Regions from separate parts of the Ensifer sp. Root423 genome, predicted to be linked through region 2. Evidence: riboswitches for the same ligand, from Rfam matches in the RefSeq annotation. Region 2 holds a riboswitch; the other holds the start of a gene.
The links. A riboswitch is a leader RNA that binds a small molecule or an ion and turns the genes downstream of it on or off. The one in region 2 is predicted to bind S-adenosylmethionine.

Region 1: linked by a shared signal. The riboswitch ahead of metA (homoserine O-acetyltransferase MetA) and the one ahead of ASD01_RS13650 (O-succinylhomoserine sulfhydrylase) in region 2 are both predicted to bind S-adenosylmethionine.

Annotation. Positions count from the first base shown of each region.
Region 1 covers NZ_LMEG01000034.1:145,364-148,761, forward strand. The annotation lists gene ASD01_RS24300 (vWA domain-containing protein) at 1-452, opposite strand, end outside; gene metA (homoserine O-acetyltransferase MetA) at 459-1,385, opposite strand; SAM riboswitch at 1,447-1,524, opposite strand; gene ASD01_RS24310 (NUDIX hydrolase) at 1,766-2,209, opposite strand; gene ASD01_RS24315 (AAA family ATPase) at 2,206-3,045, opposite strand; gene ASD01_RS24320 (RidA family protein) at 3,149-3,398, opposite strand, start outside.
Region 2 covers NZ_LMEG01000012.1:211,248-214,645, forward strand. The annotation lists gene ASD01_RS35580 (hypothetical protein) at 1-99, shown strand, start outside; gene ASD01_RS13650 (O-succinylhomoserine sulfhydrylase) at 155-1,339, opposite strand; SAM riboswitch at 1,384-1,462, opposite strand; gene ASD01_RS13655 (2'-deoxycytidine 5'-triphosphate deaminase) at 1,537-2,634, shown strand; tRNA gene ASD01_RS13660 (tRNA-Gly) at 2,716-2,790, shown strand; gene ASD01_RS13665 (transporter substrate-binding domain-containing protein) at 2,935-3,398, shown strand, end outside.

The sequences.
Region 1 (3,398 bases), on a different contig from region 2:
TCGGGATTGTAGCCATAGGCGCCGAAGGGCGAGGTGCCGGCGGTACCGATCCATTTTGAGCCGCCCTGATGGCGGCCCTTTTGCTCCTGCAGCCGCTGGCGCAAGGTCTCCATCAGCTTGTCGAAGCCGCCGAGTGCCTCGATCAGGCGTTTTTCTTCCTCGCTCAGATGCTTCTCTGCGAGCTTGCGCAGCCAATCCTCGGGGATGACCGCCTCTTCGCTCGCTTCCATCGGGTTGACTGCTTCGAGACCCGAAAAGCAGTGCTGGAACACCCGGTCGAAGCGGTCGATATGGCGTTCGTCCTTCACCAGTGCCGTGCGCGCCAGATAGTAGAAGGCTTCGACGTCGAAGGTGGCGATGCCCGCCTCCATCCCCTCGATCAAGGACAGGAATTCCCGGAGCGTGACCGGGACCTTCGCTGCCTTGAGTTCGAGGAAGAAGGGAATGAACATCTGACCTCAGCTTTTCCCGGTGCCGATCTCCGCGAGATCGTAGGGCGTCGTCTGGTACATCTCGTTGATCCAGTTGCCGAAGAAGAGATGTGCATGGCTGCGCCAGCGGTTCTGCGGCGGCAGGGTCGAATCGTTGTGCGGGAAGTAGTCGTGCGGCATCTTGATCGGCACGCCCGCATCCACGTCGCGGAAGTATTCGTCCGACAGCGAGGTCGAATCATACTCCACGTGGTTGAACATGTAGAGCCGGTTGCCCTTTTTCTCGTGCACGAGGCAGACGCCCATCTCCTTCGATTCCATCAGGATTTCGAGGCTCGGCACCTTGTCGATGTCGGCGCGGCGCACTTCGGTCCAGCGCGAAACGGGGACGGCGAAATCGTCGGAGAAGCCGTTGAGATAGACGGAGGAGCGGTTGAGGTTCTGGTGACGATAGACGCCGAAGGCTTTTTCCTTCAGCGGATACTTCGGCACGTCGTGGAAGTGATAGATTGCCGCCATCGCGCCCCAGCAGACGTTGAGCGTCGAATGCACGTTGGTCTCGGTCCAGTCGAGGATGCGCTTCAGCTCGTCCCAATAGGTGACGTCTTCGTATTCGAGCGTCTCGACCGGGGCGCCGGTGATGATGAAACCGTCGAACTTGCGGCCCTGCACTTCTTCCCAGGTCTCGTAGAAGGAGAGCAGGTGATCTTCCGAGGTGTTCTTGGCGCGGTGCGCGCCGATGCGCACCAGCGACAGTTCCACCTGCAGCGGCGAAGCGCCGATCAGGCGCGCCATCTGGATCTCTGTCTTGATCTTGTTCGGCATGAGGTTCAGGAGCCCGATCTGGAGCGGGCGGATATCCTGACGGATCGCCACGGTCTCGGTCATCACCCGCACGCCCTCATGCGCGAGGGTTTCGAAGGCGGGCAGCGTATCGGGAATCTTGATGGGCATGGGCTTCCACTCGATCAATACAAAAAAACCGGCAGCGATTGATCGCGACCGGTCCTCGGAAATCCAACTTTCCTCGGCCCTTTAGCGACTTGTTTAACGTGGCTGCAAGCCGGCCGGCCAAATCACCACGGAGAATTTGATAGCGCGAGTGGGCCGCGGGGGTCAAGAAAAACGATTCGCGTTGGGGGCGGCTGCCCCTCATCCCGCTGCTGCGACTTCTCCCCGCTGGCGGGGAGAAGTGGCCTTGCCGCACCCGATCGTTCCACGAGTTAAGCTCAGCGGCCGTTCGGCCCATCTTGGTAGCCGGGTTCGCTGTCGGCACGTCTCGGCTTGGGGGCAGCCGTCGTCCTCGTCCCCTCTCCCCGCCTGCGGGGAGAGGGTCAGGGAGAGTGGCTGGTCTGCAGCAGGCGTAGAGCATCCCGCATGCCATAACCCAGCCGGCGGTCAGCCTGATCGATACCGAGCCAAAAGAAACGAAAGCGGATCGGGTCACCGCCGCCAAAGGGCGTCATTTCCTGATGTATCCAGGTCTGCCGTTGCTCGCCGGCAAGGGCGATGTGGAAGTAGTGCCGCCGATGACAGATCGTCCTGCCGTCCTTCGGGTAGTGGTAGTCCTGCGTGACGAGATGGGTGAGTGCTTCCGGCGGCGTCAGCCCGGTTTCCTCGATGAATTCCCGCTGAGCCGATGTCTCCGGGCTTTCGCCTGGTTCCATCGTACCGCCGGGCACCTGCAGCTCGATGTCTGGGAAATCCGGCTCGTCGAAGACCAGCAGGCGGTCCTGCCAGGTGGCGTAGATCAGGACCTTGTGCGCGTCCGGCCTCATCCGTCGCGGCGGGCCATGAAGGCGAGGCGCTCGAAGAGGTGCACGTCTTGTTCGTTCTTCAGGAGCGCACCATGCAGCTTCGGCAGCATGGTCTTGGCATCGGCCCTGAGGTCGGCCGGATCGACCTCGTCGGCGACGAGCAGGCGGATCCAGTCGAGCGCCTCTGACGTGGAGGGCTTCTTCTTCAGGCCCGGCACCTGGCGGATGTCGTAGAAGGCGGCGAGCGCCGCCGAAAGCAGCGTCTTGCGGATGCCGGGATAATGCACCTCGACGATGCGGGCGAGCGTGTCTGCATCGGGGAAGCGGATATAGTGGAAGAAGCAGCGGCGCAGAAACGCGTCCGGCAGCTCCTTCTCGTTGTTGGAGGTGATGATGACGATCGGCCGGTGACGCGCGCCGATCATCTCGCCGGTCTCGTAGACATGGAATTCCATGCGGTCGAGCTCCTGCAACAGGTCGTTCGGAAACTCGATGTCGGCCTTGTCTATCTCGTCGATCAGAAGCACCACGCGGCGATCGGCCTCGAAGGCCTGCCAGAGCTTGCCCTTGCGGATATAGTTCCGGACCTCGTTGACACGCTCGTCGCCGAGCTGGCTGTCGCGCAGCCGCGACACGGCGTCATATTCATAGAGGCCTTGCTGTGCCTTGGTCGTCGACTTGACGCTCCATTCGATGAGTTCGAGGCCAAGGGCGGCGGCGATCTGGCGGGCAAGCTCGGTCTTGCCGGTGCCGGGCTCGCCCTTGACCAGCAGTGGGCGCTCCAGCCGGATCGCGGCGTTGACGGCGATCATCAGGTCCTTGTCGGCGATATAGTCGGCGGTGCCTTGAAATTGCATGGGCGTCTTCCGGTTCAGCGTAAGTCAGGCGAAGTCATGCCCTATGGACTATCGCATAATGGCTTAAATCGGAATCGTTTTGAGGGTGGGCGCGATCAAGGGGTCAGCCGCGAAGCGCGGTGACCTCGATCTCGATCAGCATTTCCGGGCGGATCAGGTCGCAGACGATCATCGTTGCGGCCGGGCGGATTTCGCCGAAGACTTCGCCGAAGATCGGGAACACCCGGTCGGCGAAGCTGGCATCAGTGACGTAATAGTGGTTGCGCACCACGTCCTTCATCGAGAAGCCCGCTTCCTTCAGCGCGCCCTCGATCGTCTTCAGGCAATTGCGCGCCTGCTCTTCCACCGTCTCG
Region 2 (3,398 bases):
GTGCGATCCCATGATGGGACGGATGGCCGTGCTGACGCGATCGAGCGGGTGAAACGTGCCTGGCACCTTGGCGCCGCGCCGCCGGAAACCATCTCGTGACGGCCGGCAAGGGGCGTCGGCCGCCGTTGATCACGGCGGCCGTGTCTTCGTAAAATCAGGCCTTCACGGACTTCAGCGCGCGGGCGAAATCTTCCACCACATCGTCGCTGTCCTCGATGCCGGCCGAGAAGCGCACGGTTCCGGCGGAAATGCCGAGCTCTTCGCGGGCCTCGTCGGTCAGGTTCTTGTGCGTGGTCGTTCCCGGATGGGTGATCAGGCTCTTGCTGTCGCCGAGGTTGTTGGAGATGCGCACGATCTCCAGCGCATTCTGCAGCGCGAAGGCTGCATCCTTGCCGCCCTTCAGTTCGAAGGCGACGAGCGTCGATCCGCCGGTCATCTGCTTGGCGATGATGTCGGCCTGCGGATGATCCTTGCGGCCAGGATAGATGACCTTGGCGACCTGCGGCTGTTCTGCCAGGAAGTCGGCCACGCGGCGGGCCGTTTCCGTCTGCTGACGCACGCGTAGCGGCAGCGTCTCGATGCCCTTCAGCAGCGTCCAGGCGTTGAACGGCGACATCGCCGGGCCGGTGTGGCGGAAGTAGTCGTGCAGGTGCTCGTTGATCCATTCCTTGTCGGAAAGCACGACACCGCCGAGGCAACGGCCCTGACCGTCGATATGCTTGGTGGCGGAATAGACGACGATATGGGCGCCGAGTTCCAGCGGCTTCTGGAAGAGCGGCGTCGCAAAGACGTTGTCGACGACGACCTTGGCGCCGATCTGGTTGGCGAGCTTGGCAACGCCGGCAATGTCGATGACTTCGAGCGTCGGGTTGGTCGGGCTTTCGAGGAAGAAGACCTTGGTGTTCTTCTGGATCGCCTTTTCCCAGTTGGCGAGGTCGCGTCCGTCGACCAGCGTGCACTCGATGCCGTATTTCGGCGCCAGCGTCTCGACCACCCAGCGGCAGGAGCCGAAGAGGGCGCGGGCGGCGACGATGTGGTCGCCGGCCTTCAGCTGGCAGAGAATGGCGGCGGTGACGGCAGCCATGCCCGATGCCGTGGCGCGCGCATCCTCGGCGCCTTCCAGCATGCACATGCGCTTTTCAAACATGTCGTTGGTCGGGCTACCGTAGCGGGCGTAGATGAAGCCTTCGGTCTCGCCCTTGAAACGAGCTTCCGCAGCTTCCGACGTCTCGTAGACAAAGCCCTGGGTAAGGAAGATCGCCTCGGAGGTCTCTCCGTGCTGGGAACGGGTGGTCCCGCCATGGACCAGTTGCGTTGCGGGGCGCCAGTTTTTGCTCATGTGACGGTCACTTTCAAAAACAAAAAAACCGGCCGCGTGAAGGGCCGGTTTGACACCCGGCCTTTTTAGCTACTTGTTTAACGTGGCTGCAAGCCGACCGGCCAAATCACCACGGGATAAAGCTTCAATACTGCCAGGGTACGCTTGCGTCAATTCCCGGAGTTTGGTTTTGTCTCGCAACTGAAAAGAGGACTGCAATGGGCCGCGACACTGGGATTTTGGCCGATCGCGCGATCGCCGCGCTGTTAGAATCGGGACGCCTCAAAAGCGAGAAGCCGCTGGATGACGATCAGATCCAGCCGGCAAGCCTCGACCTGCGCCTAGGCTCGAAGGCTTTCCGCGTCCGCGCAAGCTTCATGCCAGGCCCGTCTCACCTCGTTGCCGACAAGCTCGACCGGCTGAAGCTGCACGTCGTCGATCTGACCGATGGCGCGGTGCTGGAAACGGGCTGCGTCTACATCGTGCCGCTGATGGAAAGCCTGGAACTGCCTGAGGGCATGTCGGCCTCGGCCAACCCGAAAAGCTCGACCGGTCGCCTCGACATCTTCACCCGCGTCATCACCGATCGCGCCCAGGAATTCGACAAGATCCCGACCGGCTACAGCGGTCCGCTCTATCTCGAAATCAGCCCGCGCACCTTCCCGATCGTCGTGCGCCGCGGCTCGCGCCTGTCGCAGATCCGCTTCCGCATGGGCCAGTCTATCCTGTCGGAGCAGGAACTGCAGGCGCTGCACGAGAGCGACGTGCTGGTGGCGAGCGACAAGCCGAACGTCAGCGGCGGCGGCATCGCGCTGTCGATCGATCTGAAGGGCACCGGGCCCGAAGGCCTGATCGGCTATCGCGGCAAGCATCACACCGCCGTCATCGACGTCGACAAGAAAGCGCAGCACGCGATCTTTGATTTCTGGGAGCCACTCTACAGCCGCGGCCGCGATGAACTGATCCTCGATCCGGATGAGTTCTACATTCTCGTCTCGCGGGAGGCGGTGCATGTTCCACCGCTTTATGCGGCCGAGATGACGCCGTTCGATCCGCTGGTCGGCGAGTTTCGCGTGCATTATGCCGGCTTCTTCGATCCGGGCTTCGGCCATGCCTCGGCCGGCGGCACGGGCAGCCGGGCCGTGCTCGAAGTGCGCAGCCACGAGGTGCCGTTCATCCTCGAACACGGCCAGATCGTCGGCCGCCTGATCTACGAACACATGCTGGAACGGCCGGATGGTCTCTATGGCCTCGGCGTCGGCTCCAACTACCAGGCGCAGGGCCTGAAGCTCTCGAAGCATTTCCGCGCCGAGTAGGGGATTTCGAAGCGCCCCTTACGCAATCCCGCGCAAGGGTGCTTGACAGATCGCCCCGGTTCGGGAAATTTCGCAGGCACCGCGGGTGTAGTTCAGCGGTAGAACGCCAGCTTCCCAAGCTGGATGTCGTCGGTTCGATCCCGATCACCCGCTCCATTCTTCCTCGTCCCGTTCCTTGTGTAACCGCGTTCTCGTGGTGGCCTATGGTCAGCTGCGCTGCGGCCGGTTACTTTACCGCTCGATGAATCACCGCGGTTCCAAGGGCCGCCCCTGCCACATGAGACGTGCCGGCCGCTGCCCATGAAAGTTCTTTCCCTTTTCGCCCTTTGCGCATCCTTGATCGCGACGCCGCTTGCGGCCGAGGCTAAGGATCTGCCGCTGCTGTTCGACGCGCGCGAACGCATCGCCAAGCCCGATCTCACGGGCCTGGCGCGCCTGCGTTTCTTGACGACGGTGGATTTTCCGCCGTTCAACTTCATCGACCAGTCCGGCAAGCTTTCGGGATTTCATGTCGATCTCGTGCGCGAGATCTGCCGCGAGCTCGACATCGAGGCCAAATGCCAGATCCAGGCCGTGACCTATGCGGAGCTGCTGCCGGCACTGGAAGAGGGGCAGGGCGAGGCGGTGGCCGCCGGTATCGCCGTCGGTCCGGAACTGCGCCAACGCTTCGGCTTTTCCCGCGCCTTCATGCGGCTTCCAGCGCGCTTCGCCGTCAATACGAAGGCGGCCGGCGCAGTCTCGGCACCGAGCGATCTCAAGGGGAA